DNA from 4 places in the Arthrobacter sp. B2060 genome. Region 3 is predicted to be linked to each of the others. Evidence: riboswitches for the same ligand, from Rfam matches in the RefSeq annotation. Region 3 holds a riboswitch; each other region holds the start of a gene.
What was found. A riboswitch is a leader RNA that binds a small molecule or an ion and turns the genes downstream of it on or off. The one in region 3 is predicted to bind thiamine pyrophosphate.

Region 1 (3,640 bases), on a different contig from region 3:
AGAGCAAGCTCGCTGCTGCCGCTGATTGAAAAGCAACCATCTCCGTCGCCATCATCACGTGAGATGTAGGTGGTGAAGTCAGCAAGCGACATGAAGCAGTAGAAGTCGCTGTAGCGGTAGTTCGCTTTTTCTGCCTTCGTCGCCACTTTGATCATCATCACTTTCGCAGTCGAGGTTTTCGTTGTCTGTTGAGTCAACGATGCGCGGCCACGATCAAGGTTTGCATCGGTTGGATGCAGAGTTCGGGCAAGACTGGGGAAGAATTAGCGAAGCAAACGCAGTGTGGGCTAGACGATGTCCTGGGTCTTGGCGAAGCGGGTGATGGCCCGCTGCGTGCCGCGGTTTGCCAGCACCTGGATTACCGCGCTCACGGACGCGGAAATGAGGGCGAACGTCAGGGCCGTGCGCAGCGTCGTGGGGACGTCGTCCTTGTCGCCCTTGGGGGGCTTCCGCCCGGTGATCTTTTCCCAAATGGTATCCACGGCCTTGGTGCCGGCGTACCCTGCCAGCAGGCTGATGCCAGTGCCAAGCAACTTGATGAAGAAACTCATTCCGGGACTCCCTGCGTCATGAATACTGGTCTTTCCCTAGCCTAGCCGTATGGAGCCGTGGATTTCCCGCAGCGCCTGGACCACGAGGTCGTGGTCCTCCATCTGTGGCAGCCCGGAAACCGTGACGACTGCTACGGCTCCCACCCCGCGCACGTAGACGGGGAAGGCCCCGCCGTGGGCAGCATAGGTTGACTGGTCGAACCACGCATTGTCCTCGATCCGGCCGCCGCCAAGCCGGCCGCGCAGGCCCACCAGCAAAGACGGCTCCTCGTAGCGTGCCGCCGTCCGCTGTTTGGCCCGCACCCAGCCCTCGTTGTCCGGTGTGGCCCCCTCGAGCGCCACGTGGAAGAGGACCTGGTCCCCCTTGGTGATGTCGATGGCTATCGGGAGATTGCTTTGCTTGCCCATTTCCACCAACTGGAGGCCGAGTGTCAGGGCGTCATCCTTGCTGAACCTGGGCAACTGCAGCTCAGCTACTTCCCCCTCAATCCGTTCAATCAGGGCTTCCAGGGCGCCTGCCGGCTGCTCATCCGGAGAGTCAGGGTCGAAGGCGGGCACGGCGCGGCTGCCGGAATCCTCATGCGTCATGGCCCCAATGTACTCCGGTACGAGGACGGCTCACCGCCCCGCCTCTGGCGGACGCGGTCGTACTTCCCGGAATGTGACTGAAGCCCCGGGATGCCAAGGCAGTCACGGTGTAAACTGGATCAGCCCATAAGGGCATATTAATTACGACAGGGGAGCGCCGCCGTCGGACCTCACTGGCATTGCCAGGGAACCGCGGAAGGGCGCTGAGAGTGCGGACAGCCGCAGACCCTCGAACCTGATCCGGCTAGTACCGGCGCAAGGGAGTCGAGTTCTCAGAGTGTCCGGCAGCAGGCAACCCACCGCCCGCAGCCGGGGAGCGCTTTCCCCTCCTGATCCTCAGGAGGACCATCATGACAACCGCAGCAATCAAGAAGACCGGTTACAACTGGCGCGTGGCCGACATCGTCGTGGCGGCACTGATCGCCGTCGCCGGCGGCGTGATTTTCTGGGCCTGGTCCCAGGGCGCCAACCTCATCTCCGCTCCCATCAACGCGGTCTATCCGCCGCTCACCGGCCTCTACGCCGGCGGCTGGATGATCCCGGCGGTGCTCGGCATGCTCATCATCCGCAAGCCGGGCGCGGCACTGTTCTGCGAAACCGTGGCCGCCACCGGTGAACTGATCATGGGATCCCAGTACGGCACCACGGTGCTGATTTCCGGCCTCCTGCAGGGCCTCGGTGCGGAACTCGTCTTTGCAGCGTTCCGCTACAAGAAGTTCAACCTGCCCGTTTCGCTGCTGGCCGGAGCGGGTGCGGGGCTGTTCTGCGGCCTGAACGATTCCTTCGCTCCGTGGGGCTGGAACATCGCCTACGCGGCCGGCGACAAGCTGGCCTACGTTATCTTCACCGCCATCTCGGGCGCCATCATCGCCGGTGCGCTGTCCTGGGTCGCTACCCGCGGCCTCGCCAAGACCGGCGTGCTGAGCTCGTTCGCGTCCCGCAAGGCAGCCACGGAGCCCGTCTTCTCCTGATGCCCGCCCATCATCACGGGGGCGTTCGCCCCGCCGCGGTCACCGCCCGCGGCTGGGGCTGGCGCCACGCCGGCCGCACGAAACCTGCCGTCAACGCCCTGGACCTGGACATCCGTCCGGGGGAGCGGGTGCTGCTTCTGGGGCCCTCGGGCGCCGGCAAGTCCACGCTGCTCCACGCTCTCGCCGGCGTGCTCGGTGACAGTACCGCGGGAAGCAGCACAGGCGACGACGGCGGTTCCGCCGGCACTGACGACGCGGACGAAAGCGGGAGCCTCCTGATCGACGGCGAACCGCCGCGTGCCCAGCGCGGCCGCGCCGGACTCGTGCAGCAGGACCCCGAAACGCAGGTGGTCCTCTCCCGCCTCGGCGACGACGTCGCCTTCGGCGCCGAAAACCTCTCGGTGCCCCGCGACGCGATCTGGAGCCGCGTGCATGAGGCGCTGGACGACGTCGGGCTCGCGCACCTTCCGCTGGACCACACGACGTCGGCCCTGTCCGGAGGCCAGAAGCAGCGCCTCGCGCTGGCGGGCATCCTGGCGATGCGCCCCGGGCTCATCCTGCTGGACGAGCCCACCGCCAACCTGGATCCGGCAGGCGTCCTGGAGGTCTGCGACGCCGTGGGCCGCTGCCTCGACAAGACCGGCGCGACATTGGTGGTGGTGGAGCACAGGGTCGCGGTCTGGAAAGACCTCGTGGACCGGATCATCGTGCTGCAGCCGGGATCCACCACGCAGCCCGCCGTGCTGATCGACGGCGCCCCCGACCAGGTCCTCGTGCAGGCGCGCGAGATGCTGATCGCCGCAGGGGTCTGGGTGCCGGGGTACGTTCCGCCCACCCGGCACCGGTTGCACGGCTTTCCAGGCGGCAAGGTCCGGCCGGGCCCCGTTTCTGGCCAGCCTGACCTGGTGCCCGGCCAGCTGCTCCTGGCGGCCGAGGGCGTCGGCGTCTCCCGCGAGCGTCCGCGGAGACGCGGCTTCAAATCTGTTCCGCCGCTGCCCATCCAGAGGGACATCACGGCGCAGGTCCGCGCCGGTGAAGCCTTGACCATTACGGGGGCCAACGGTGCCGGTAAATCCACATTCGCGCTGACGCTCGCCGGCCTGATCCCTCCCATCGAGGGCAAGGTGTCGGCCACCGTGGAGCTGAGCCGAGGAGCAGGGATCGATCCCTACAAATGGCGGGCCGAGCAGCTGATCGCAAGGATCGGCACGGTCTTCCAGGAACCCGAGCACCAGTTCGTCACCGGCAGGGTCCTGGACGAGCTGCAGTTTGGCCCGCGGCACATGGGCCACGGGGAAGAGCGAGTGGACGAACTGCTCGAAAGGCTGCGCCTGACGGGCCTTGTGGACGCCAACCCGTACACGCTATCGGGCGGGGAGAAGCGGCGGCTCTCGGTGGCCACCGTCCTGGCGGCCCATCCGCAGGTCCTGGTCCTCGACGAGCCGACATTCGGACAGGATGCCAACACTTGGGCGGAACTCGCCTCCTTCCTCTCCGAACTGCTCGATGCCGGAACCGCCGTGGTCTCCG
Region 2 (3,640 bases), on a different contig from region 3:
CTGGGAAGCGGTCAACCTCGAGGGCAAGCAGCGCCGCATCGAGAACGCCCTGAAGTCCGGGGACTCCGTCCTCGTCCAGGTCACCAAGGACCCCGTGGGCCACAAGGGTGCACGCCTGACGAGCCAGATCTCCCTGCCCGGACGCTACCTGGTATACGTGCCCGGCGGTTCCATGACGGGCATCTCCCGCAAGCTGCCCGACGTCGAACGCAACCGCCTGAAGCGGATCCTCAAGGACCGCCTGCCCGAGGATGCCGGCGTCATCGTCCGCACAGCGGCCGAGGGCGCGTCGGAGGAAGAGCTGACGCACGACATCAACCGCCTCCGGGCGCAGTGGGAGGGCATCGAAAGCCAGGCGAAGTCCACCAAGGTCCTCGCTCCCGAGCTGCTGTACGGCGAACCGGACCTGACCATCAAGGTTGTCCGCGACGTCTTCAACGAGGATTTCTCCAAGCTGATCGTCTCCGGCGACGAAGCCTGGGACACGATCGAGGCCTACGTCACCTACGTTGCCCCGGACCTTGTCGGACGCCTTGAGAAGTGGACCAAGGACCAGGACATCTTCTCGGCCTGGCGCATTGACGAGCAGATCCACAAGGCTCTGGACCGCAAGGTGTTCCTGCCCTCCGGCGGTTCGCTTGTCATTGACCGCACCGAGGCTATGACCGTGGTGGACGTCAACACCGGAAAGTTCACCGGCAGCGGCGGCAACCTCGAGGAAACCGTCACGAAGAACAACCTGGAGGCGGCAGAGGAAGTTGTCCGCCAGCTGCGCCTGCGGGACATCGGCGGAATCATCGTGATCGACTTCATCGACATGGTCCTGGAGTCCAACCGGGACCTCGTGCTGCGCCGCATGGTGGAGTGCCTGGGCCGTGACCGCACCAAGCACCAGGTGGCGGAAGTGACCTCACTGGGTCTCGTCCAGATGACCCGCAAGCGCATGGGCACCGGCCTGCTGGAAGTCTTTGGCGAACAGTGCGAGGTATGTGCCGGCCGCGGCGTGGTCACCCACGACGAGCCCGTGGAACACCGGCGGGCCAACGTTGTTGCGGCCGAGCACCACGTTCCGCGGGCGGAGCACCAGCCCGCCGTGCGGACCGAACGCAAGAGCCGCCGGCGCGGCAAGGGCGGTCAGGTTCCTGCGGAAACGGGCCCCGCCGCACCTGCTACGGTCCACCATGAGCCGACGGAGGCCGAGCGCCACGCCAAGGCTGAGGCGACACGGGCCGCACTCGCCAACATCGCGGCCGCTGCCCATGCAGCGCATCTCCACGAGGACGCCGCCCACCAGGCCGCGTCCGCAGGAGCCCAGCGCGCTGCCGCTGCCCCGGCGCCGTCCGGTCCGGAAAGCCCGGCGGTGCACCGTACCCCGGAGACGGAGAGCGTTTCAGGCCGTCCCGGCGCCGTGCTGACCTTTGGCGGCGAGAAAGTCGTGCTTCCTTTCGTCGAGCACGCCGGCGAGCCGGCCTCCGAACCTCCTGCCCTGACGCTGGACCGGCTGGAGGAGGCGTTCGCGCACCTCGGCGCGCCGGCCGCTCCCGCTGAGGAGCAGCCGACGGCGGACCGCGCACCTGCCCCTGGGGAGACGCCTGCCGAGCCGGCAGCGCCCGTCGGAACGCGACCTGCCCCGGCAGGCGCGGACCACGACGCCGACCGGTTCGCTGACCACTCTGCGGTGCAGACCCGCACGCGCCGGCCGCGCCGCAACCGCAGTGCCAGCCGGGCCCAGGGCGCAGCCAACGAGACGTCCGTGGAACACCACGAGACCGCTCCGGCATCAGCAGCCGGGCACTCGCACGAAGCCAAGGCGCCGGATTCAGGCAGCGCCGCTGCCCCGAAGCCTGCCAGCGAGCCGATCATTCTGGGCGTCGGCGTGCCTGCGTCCGAGCTCTGAACCGGACGGGTTTCCGTGTGAACTGACCTGATTCAACGGGCCGGTGCCGCAACTGCGGCACCGGCCCGTTGTGCTTTTGCGCCAGGGAACGTCTGCGGGCTGTTGCCCCGGCACCTTGCGGGGATGCCGGTCGCAAACTGCAATGCAGTGCCCGAAGGCGAGCAAACCGCTAGGCTGGGGGACTGACACGGGGTGCCGCGCACGGAGCCGGCTGAGATCCAAACCCGTTGAACCTGACCGGTTAGCACCGGCGAAGGGATGTCTCCTTTGTCTTCACCATCTGCCCTGAACCTTGTCCAGCCCGCGTCGGGGGAGGCTGTGCCGCCCACCCGCAGCATTCCCCGCGTCCTGGCCATTGCCGGCTCGGACCCGTCCGGCGGAGCCGGCATCCAGGCGGACCTGAAAAGCATCGCCGCCACGGGTGGCTACGGAATGGCGGCCATCACGGCGCTGACCGCCCAGAACACCCGGGGGGTCAGCGCCGTCCATGTCCCCCCGGCCGAGTTCCTGACGGCACAGTTGACCGCCATCAGTGACGACATCGCCGTGGACGCCGTAAAGATCGGCATGCTGGGCGACGCACAGGTGATTGCCGCGGTGCGGGGCTGGCTGGAGAAGGTGCGCCCCGGCGTCGTCGTCCTTGACCCCGTGATGGTGGCAACCAGCGGGGACCGGCTTCTGCAGGAGTCCGCCGAGGCGGCACTGCAGGAACTCCTGCCGCTGGCCGACCTGATCACGCCCAACCTCGCCGAGCTTGCGATGCTGCTCGGGGAGCCGGAGGCCTCCACCTGGCCGGACGCGCTGGAGCAGGGCAAACGGCTGGCCGCCGAAACGGGGGCCACAGTCCTCGTCAAAGGGGGGCACCTGGACGGTGCCGACTGCCCCGACGCCCTGGTGAATACGGGCGGCGCCCTTTCGGCCGATGTCGTCGTGGTGGACGGCCAGCGGGTGCCGACCCGCAACAGCCACGGGACCGGATGCTCCCTGTCCTCGGCGATGGCCACCGTGCAGGCCCGTGTGGGCGACTGGGAACAGTCACTCCGCACCGTCAAGCCCTGGCTGGAAGAGGCCCTCCGTTCCTCCGGGCAGCTTGAGGTTGGACACGGCAACGGGCCGGTTCACCACTTCCACCACCTGGCGTCCCCGGGAACTGGCGCTGAGGGCAGTTTCGCGGAACTGCTCCATGCGGAGGCTGCCGCGGATCTGGACGCGATCTACGGCCTGGGCTTCATCCGCGGGCTGGCTGAAGGCACGCTTCCCGAAAGCGAGTTCGCCTATTACCTCGCACAGGATGCCATCTACCTCAACGGATACTCGCGCGTCCTGGCACGGGCCAGCGCGCTGGCCCCCACCGAGGCCGAGCAGCTCTTCTGGGCCCGTTCTGCGCAGCAGTGCCTCGAAGTGGAGTCCGAGCTGCACCGCAGCTGGCTCAGCACCCGGATGGTGCTGCCTGACCTCGGGCCGGTCACCAAGGCTTATGTGGACCACCTGGTGGCGGCATCTGCCTCGGGGAGCTATGCCGTGCTCGTGGCCGCGGTGCTCCCGTGCTTCTGGCTTTACGCCGAAGTGGGGGAGACCCTGCACGCCGAATTCCTCGCAGCGGGCGCCCCTGAAGGGCACCCGTACGCGGAGTGGTTGCGCACCTACGCCGACGAGGGCTTTGCAGAGGCCACCCGGCAGGCCATCGCCATCACCGACGCCGCGGGCCGCACGGCGTCCGACGCAGAACGCAGCCTGATGCTG
Region 3 (3,640 bases):
CCCGCGGCCACCGCGGCGGGCATCTGGGCCCGGGCCACCGAGGCTGGGCGCGCCCTGCAGGGTCCTGGGGAATCCCGGACCCTGGCACAGCTGCGCGCGGACGTCGCCGCGTCCTGGCTGCTGGGCGGTGTGGCGGACGGTATCCCGTCGCCGGCGGCGCAGGTCCTGGTCACGGTGCCGGTGTTCTCGCTGCTGGGGGCAGGTGAGGAACCGGCGGTGCTGGACGGGTACGGGCCGATCCCGGCGTCCATGGCCCGCAGGCTTGTCGCGAACGGGGCCGGGTCGTTTTTGCGGGTGCTGATCGATCCGCGCGACGGGGCGCCGCTGGAGATCGGCCGGAGCAGTTACCGGGTGCCGAAGCCGATGCGGCAATGGCTGCGGCTGCGGGACGGACGGTGCCCGTTTCCTGGCTGCAGCAACCAGTCTTTGGATAACGAGGCGGATCATCTGCTGGCCTGGTCCGCGGGCGGCGGGACCGGTATCAGCAACCTTGGCCAGCCGTGCCGGAAGCACCACCGCCTGAAACACACCGCGCCCTGGCGGCCGGTCGCGGCGACCCGGAACAGTCCGCCCGGCTGGATCTCACCCACGGGACGGACCTATGCCAGCGAAGAACAGGACTGGGAACCACCACACTGGCCCCACACCACCGAGGGACCAGGCAACACCGAGCCCGGCAACCTCGAGCCCGGCAACCCCGAGCCCGGCAACCTCGAGCCCGGCAACCCCGAGCCAGACAACCCAGAGCCAGACAACCCAGCCAGCCTCGACCCACCTTTGCCCGCGGATCCCTTTCCCGACTGGGCACAGTTCACGGCCGCCTAGAGCGACCCTTCTAGTGGCCTAACCAGATCATGACCGCGCAGAGGACGACGACTGGCGGTCCATGCCGTCCGCTCCGAAAGTACCGGCCGTTCCGGCGTCCAGGGCAGCAATCAGTTCCGCCGCGGCAGCCGCCGGGTCCGGCGCCTCAGTGATGGCCCGGACCACCACGATGCGCTCTGCGCCCGCCGCGACCACCTGTTCCACGTTGCTGTGATCGATCCCGCCAATGGCGAACCACGGAAGACGCCGGCGGCTTTCCGCGTCGGCACTGCCGACAGCCCCGGCCGCATATCGGACGAGATCAAGTCCGACGGCGGCCCGCCCGGGTTTGGTGGGGGTGGCCCACACTGGGCCGACGCAGAAGTAGTTGAGGCCGCCCGGTGCCTGTGCCGCCGCGATGGCGGCATCAATCTGGTCGGGGGAGTGGGTGGAGAGCCCGATCGCCGCGGAGTCGTCCAGCAGCTTCCGTGCCGAGGGCAGCGGCAGGTCCTTCTGGCCGATGTGAAAGACAGGAGCCTCCGCCAGCGATGCGATGTCCGCCCGGTCATTGACGGCCCATAGCCGGTTATGCCGGGAAGCGGCCTGGCGCAGTACTGCCAGGAGTTCGAGTTCCTCGGCCGCCTCGATGGTTTTGTCCCTCAGCTGGATGATGTCCACTCCACCGGCGAAGGCCGCATCGACGAAATCGGCGAAGTCGCCGCGCTCCTTACGGGCATCGGTGCAAAGGTACAGGCGGGCTTCATGGATGTCAGGCACGGTCATGGCAACCAGCCTAGTTCCTCTAAACTGGGCTGGTACCGCGGGAGCCCGCTGCAGCTGTCACAAAAGGCGCAGGGCTGAGAGGGCGTAAGAGCCGACCGCTTGACCTGATCCGGTTAGTACCGGCGTAGGGAAGGATTTCCATGAACCTTGGAACCGGCGGCAACAATTCTGCCTTATCGCTGATCCACGCCGATGTGGCCGTGATTGGCGGCGGCGTGATCGGCCACGGGATCGCCTGGGAGGCGAGACGCTCCGGACGGTCCGTGGTCCTCATCGACAAGGAGCCCGGGACAGGCGCGAGCTGGGCTGCCGCGGGGATGCTGGCACCTGTCAGCGAGCTGCATTACCAGGAGGAGGACCTCCTGGAGCTCATGCTCGAATCCTCGGCCCGGTGGCCCGACTTTGCAGCGGCGCTCACCGGTGACGGTGCCGGCCGCAACACCGGGTATCTGGCGACGCCGACCATCGCCGTGGGCGCGGACCCTGCCGACCGCCGCGCACTGATGGACCTGCGTGAAGTTCAGCTGGCCGCCGGCTTGGCAGTCGACCCGCTGACCATCCGTGAGGCGAGGCTGCGGGAGCCGCTGCTGAGCCCCGGCATTTCCTGCGCGCTGGACATCCCGGCGGACCATCAGGTCGATCCGCGGAAGCTGCTGGCGAGTATTGCAGCTGCCCTGGCCTGTCATGAACCCGGCTCGCGGACTGCCGTGGCCGGCGCCGAGAACGGCTACGCGGTCCGTGACAACGCGGCAGGTCTCCTCTGGGACAGGGGCCAGGACGACGGACAGGACGACAGGGGCCAAAGCGACGGACAGCACGGCGGACGGGTCACGGGTGTCCGGCTTGCAGGCGGCGGCGCCGTGCTGGCCACTGAGACGGTGGTGGCTAACGGTCTCGGGGCCGCCTCGTTGGACGGGCTGCCGGAGGGACTGAAGCTGCCTCTGCGACCGGTGTACGGCGATATTCTCAGGCTCAAGGTTCCGGACCGGCTCCGTCCGCTGCTGACCGCTACCGTTCGGGGCATGGTCCGCGGAATCCCCGTCTACCTTGTTCCGCGGCAGGACGGCACTGTGGTTATCGGCGCCACCCAGCGGGAAGACGGACAGGCCGCGCCCAGCGCCGGCGGGGTCTATCAGCTGCTCAGGGATGCCCAAGTGCTGGTGCCCGCGGTGGCCGAACTGGAGCTCATTGAGGCGACGGCCCGGGCGCGGCCCGGCACGCCGGACAACGCCCCCCTGCTGGGCCGCGTGGCCGCCGGCTCCAAACCCGCGGCCGGCTCCGAAGCGTCCGGCGGCGATCAGAGGCCCGGGACAACGGTGCCCGGGCTGATCATCGCCACCGGGTTCTTCCGGCACGGGGTCCTGCTGACGCCCGCCGCCGCCGTCATCTGCCGGGAGCTGATGGACGGCGTGGAGGACAGCCGCTGGGAGGCCTTCCGTCCCGGTCGGTTCTCCACCGAACGGACCGCCCCAGTCGGCAGCGCCCCGCCGGGCACCGCCGCCTCGAACACAGTCACATTTGACCAGGAGAAGGAACCCGCATGAACATCACACTGAACGGCAACGCCCACGCCGTGGGGGCAGGCGCCTCCGTCACCACGCTTGTCAGCGAGGTCACCGGGCGGGACCTGGCCGCAAACGGGCACGCCACCGACGGCCAGCGGCTCGGGGTGGCAGTGGCACGCAACGCGGAGGTAGTGCCCCGCAGCCTGTGGCACAGCACGTCACTCGCCGAGGGCGATGAGATCGAGCTTGTGACGGCAGTTCAGGGAGGATAAGGACCATGACTGAAACAAAGGCAACACCGCCGGGAACGGAAGATCAGCCCGGAACGGCAGCGGACGCAGCTGACCGCCTCGTCATAGACGGCGTCGAACTGACCTCGCGGCTCATCATGGGCACGGGCGGCGCCCCGAGCCTGGACGGACTGGGGGCGGCGCTCCTGGCATCCGGCACCGAACTGACCACCGTGGCCATGCGGCGCTATTCGCCGGCCGAAACAGGGTCCCTGTTCCAGCTGCTCCTGGACCACAACATCCGCGTGCTCCCGAACA
Region 4 (3,640 bases), on a different contig from region 3:
TGCGGGAAACCGGTGCCCTGCACCGCATCGCAGCGGGCGGGCACCGGCCCCACGACTCCGCGGAAGGCGACCGCTTTATCCGGTCGTTCATTGCCGAGGTCAGCCGGCGGCAGCAGCCGCGGGCGTCCTGACCAACGTTCCTTACCCGCACGGAGTGCGCCGCAGGCCCGGTCCGGCGGGCCCCCAATGCCTGCCGGACCGGGCCCGATAGGGTGGCCGTTACTGGCGGGCGGACTCGGGAAGCTTCAGCTCGGGCAGGTAAACCTTCCCCCCGGCGGCCAGGAATTCCTGGCTCTTCTCCCGCATCCCTTCGGCCATCTCGGCCAGCGCCGCCTGTGCTTCCGCGGAGCCGTATTCGTTGCGGATGTCCTGGCTGATGCGCATGGAGCAGAACTTGGGCCCGCACATGGAGCAGAAATGTGCGGTCTTGGCCGGTTCTGCCGGCAGCGTCTCGTCGTGGAAGGCCTCAGCGGTGACCGGGTCCAGGGACAGGGCGAACTGGTCCCGCCAGCGGAACTCGAAGCGCGCCTTGGACAGGGCATCGTCCCTCTCATTCGCTCCCGGGTGGCCCTTGGCGAGGTCGGCGGCATGGGCAGCGATCTTGTACGTGATCACGCCCGTCTTGACGTCGTCCTTGTTCGGCAGGCCCAGGTGTTCCTTGGGCGTCACGTAGCAGAGCATTGCGGTGCCGTAGCGGGCGATTTCCGTGGCGCCGATGGCCGAGGTGATGTGGTCGTAGCCGGGTGCCACGTCCGTGACGAGCGGGCCCAGGGTGTAGAACGGGGCGCCCTTGCACAGCTCCTGCTGGCGCTCCACGTTCTCCCGCACCAGGTGGAACGGGATATGGCCGGGACCTTCGACCATGACCTGCACGTCGTACTCCCAGGCCCGCTGGGTCAGCTCGGCCAGTGTGTCGAGCTCGGCGAACTGGGCGGCGTCGTTGGCGTCCGCGGTGGCACCGGGCCGCAGGCCGTCACCGAGTGAGAAGGCGACGTCGTACTTCGCGAAGATCTCGCACAGCTCGTCAAAATGCGTGTACAGGAAGTTCTCCTGGTGGTGCGCCAGGCACCAGCCCGCCATGATCGAGCCGCCGCGGGACACGATGCCGGTCACCCGGTTGGCCGTCAGGGGGACGTAGCGCAGGAGGACCCCGGCGTGGATGGTCATATAGTCCACGCCCTGCTCGCACTGCTCGATCACGGTGTCACGGAAAATCTCCCAGGTCAGGGCGTTGGCCTCGCCGTTGACCTTCTCCAGCGCCTGGTAGATGGGAACCGTGCCGATGGGGACGGGTGAGTTGCGGATCAGCCACTCGCGGGTGGTGTGGATGTCATCGCCGGTGGAGAGGTCCATGACGGTGTCCGCGCCCCACTGGGTGGCCCACTGCAGCTTGTCCACCTCTTCGGCGATGGAACTTGTCACGGCCGAGTTGCCGATGTTGGCGTTGATCTTCACCAGGAATGCCTTGCCGATGATCATGGGCTCGGACTCGGGGTGGTTGATGTTGTTCGGGATGATGGCGCGCCCGGCCGCCACTTCGCTCCGGACCAGCTCAACGTCGCAGTTCTCCCGGAGTGCCACGAACCGCATCTCGGGGGTGATGATGCCCTGCCGGGCATAGTGCATCTGCGTGACCGTCTTACCGCCGACGGCGCGGCGTGGCACCGGGTGCGCGCCCTTCCACTCCGCGGACGCGGCGCCGCGGCGCACGGCCGACCGGCCGTCGTCGAGCAGGTTCCTTTCCCTGCCGCTGTAGGGCTCGGTGTCGCCGCGGGCTTCAATCCATTCCGCGCGGAACGGCGCGAGGCCCACTACGGGATCGCTGCCGGGTCCGGCCGTCCGGTACACCCGCAACGGCTCGTTCTGCTCCCCACTGGGTGACGGCTCCAGGGCGATTTCCGTGACCGGAACGCGGAGGCCGTCGCCCTCGATGTACGCCAGCGAATGCGACTTCAGGGACTGGGTGATGTCCGCACCGGAGGCTGCTTCTTTTTGGGCAGCTTCTTTTCGGGCAGGGATCAGCTCTGTTTTCTGGGTGCTCATGTACTGCTCACTTCCTTCGCCGGCATTACCCGGACAGGTTCAACGGTCGCAGGCTGCGCTAGCCCGATCTCAGCCCCTGCAGGGGCACCCGTGTGGTCGTAGACGAAGCTACCACAGGGCGGCTGGCCGGTGCCCGTCCACGCCTGATATGACAGGCTGGATCCATGGCGCGCATCATCGAATTCTCGGGCACAGTGCTCACCGGCCCGGACCAGGAACGGGCCGGCCTCTGGGCTGTGGACGGCAAACTGACCTTTCAGCGTCCCGGCCGCATTCCGGACGTGGTCCTCGACGGCTGGGTGCTGCCCGGCTTCGTTGACGCGCATTGCCACATCGGGCTGGGGCCGTCCGGCGCTGTGGACGACGACGTGGCCTATGCCCAGGCGATGACCGACCGCGATGCCGGCACCCTGCTGGTGCGGGACGCGGGAGTGGTCAGTGACACCCGCTGGCTGCAGCGGCGCCCTGAGGCGCCGAGGATCATCCGTGCCGGACGGCACATTGCCCGGAGCCGACGGTACCTGAAGAATTTCGCCGTCGAGGTTGAGCCGGAGGGCCTGGTGGAGGCGGTCCGGAAGCAGGCGCGTTCCGGGGATGGCTGGATCAAGCTCGTGGGGGACTGGATCGACCGCGACGCCGGTGACCTCGCGCCGTCGTTCCCGGACGCTGCCGTCCGGGACGCGCTCAGCGCGGCGCATGATGAAGGCGCAAGGGTCACGGCGCACTGCTTCGGCGAGGACGTCCTCGACCAGATGCTGGATGCCGGAATCGACTGCATTGAACACGCCACGGGGCTCCTGCCGCGGCACATCCCGCGGCTCGTGGAGCAGAACGTGCCGATCGTTCCGACACTGGTCAACATAGCGACGTTCCCCGACATCGCCGCCCGGGCCGAGTCCAAGTTTCCCCGCTACGCGGCCCATATGAGGGCGCTGTGGGAGCGCCGGAACGAGCGGGTCCGGGACGCCTACGAGGCCGGCGTGGAGATTTTTGCGGGCACTGATGCGGGCAGCGTGATCGGGCACGGCCGGATTGCGGACGAGATCCTGGCCCTCCACGGCGCAGGGCTCCCCGCCGCGGCCGCCTTGGATGCTGCCTGCTGGAGGGCCCGCCGGTGGCTGCGCGCGGAGGGCCTGGCCGAGGGCGCGAGCGCCGATGTTGTGGTGTGTGCAGAGGACCCGCGGGAAGTGCCTGAAACCATACGGCAGCTGCGGGCCGTGGTTTTGCGGGGAAGTGTCGTCCGCTGGGAATAAATTGAAGCTTCAAGTAATTTAGATAGGTAGAGACCATCGAAATCCGGTGGCCAGGGAGTCGGGAGCATTCGCATGACACCAGCAGCCAGCAGCCAGGATCTTCTTCCTGCCGATCTCACCATGGGCACCGTGATGCTCAAGGTCGGCGACATGAAGCTCATGACGGACTACTACCAGCGGGCGCTCGGCCTCAATGTCGTAGCCGAGCAGGATGGCGGTCTCTACCTTGGGCGGCTCAACACACCCCTGGTCCATCTGGCTCCCGCCCCCGGACTGAACATTCCGGGGCGGGGCGAAGCCGGCCTCTTCCACACCGCGCTCCTCTTCGATGACCAGGCATCCCT

Region 1: it holds a riboswitch for thiamine pyrophosphate, as region 3 does, so the genes downstream of both, AC5RUM_RS15515 (ECF transporter S component) here and AC5RUM_RS11120 (FAD-dependent oxidoreductase) in region 3, are expected to answer to the same signal.
Region 2: it holds a riboswitch for thiamine pyrophosphate, as region 3 does, so the genes downstream of both, thiD (bifunctional hydroxymethylpyrimidine kinase/phosphomethylpyrimidine kinase) here and AC5RUM_RS11120 (FAD-dependent oxidoreductase) in region 3, are expected to answer to the same signal.
Region 4: it holds a riboswitch for thiamine pyrophosphate, as region 3 does, so the genes downstream of both, thiC (phosphomethylpyrimidine synthase ThiC) here and AC5RUM_RS11120 (FAD-dependent oxidoreductase) in region 3, are expected to answer to the same signal.

The regions. Positions count from the first base shown of each region.
Region 1 covers NZ_JBNHFR010000009.1:40,367-44,006, forward strand. Annotated here, with positions in the region: gene AC5RUM_RS15500 (hypothetical protein) at 1-161, opposite strand, end outside; gene AC5RUM_RS15505 (DUF4235 domain-containing protein) at 288-551, opposite strand; gene AC5RUM_RS15510 (heme-degrading domain-containing protein) at 588-1,139, opposite strand; TPP riboswitch at 1,278-1,419, shown strand; gene AC5RUM_RS15515 (ECF transporter S component) at 1,490-2,110, shown strand; gene AC5RUM_RS15520 (ABC transporter ATP-binding protein) at 2,110-3,640, shown strand, end outside.
Region 2 covers NZ_JBNHFR010000003.1:144,641-148,280, forward strand. Annotated here, with positions in the region: gene AC5RUM_RS07450 (Rne/Rng family ribonuclease) at 1-1,897, shown strand, start outside; TPP riboswitch at 2,076-2,173, shown strand; gene thiD (bifunctional hydroxymethylpyrimidine kinase/phosphomethylpyrimidine kinase) at 2,156-3,640, shown strand, end outside.
Region 3 covers NZ_JBNHFR010000005.1:133,338-136,977, forward strand. Annotated here, with positions in the region: gene AC5RUM_RS11110 (HNH endonuclease signature motif containing protein) at 1-825, shown strand, start outside; gene thiE (thiamine phosphate synthase) at 853-1,587, opposite strand; TPP riboswitch at 1,615-1,735, shown strand; gene AC5RUM_RS11120 (FAD-dependent oxidoreductase) at 1,728-3,131, shown strand; gene thiS (sulfur carrier protein ThiS) at 3,128-3,364, shown strand; gene AC5RUM_RS11130 (thiazole synthase) at 3,370-3,640, shown strand, end outside.
Region 4 covers NZ_JBNHFR010000003.1:59,323-62,962, forward strand. Annotated here, with positions in the region: gene AC5RUM_RS07005 (alpha/beta fold hydrolase) at 1-131, shown strand, start outside; gene thiC (phosphomethylpyrimidine synthase ThiC) at 220-2,043, opposite strand; TPP riboswitch at 2,038-2,145, opposite strand; gene AC5RUM_RS07015 (amidohydrolase family protein) at 2,208-3,296, shown strand; gene AC5RUM_RS07020 (VOC family protein) at 3,369-3,640, shown strand, end outside.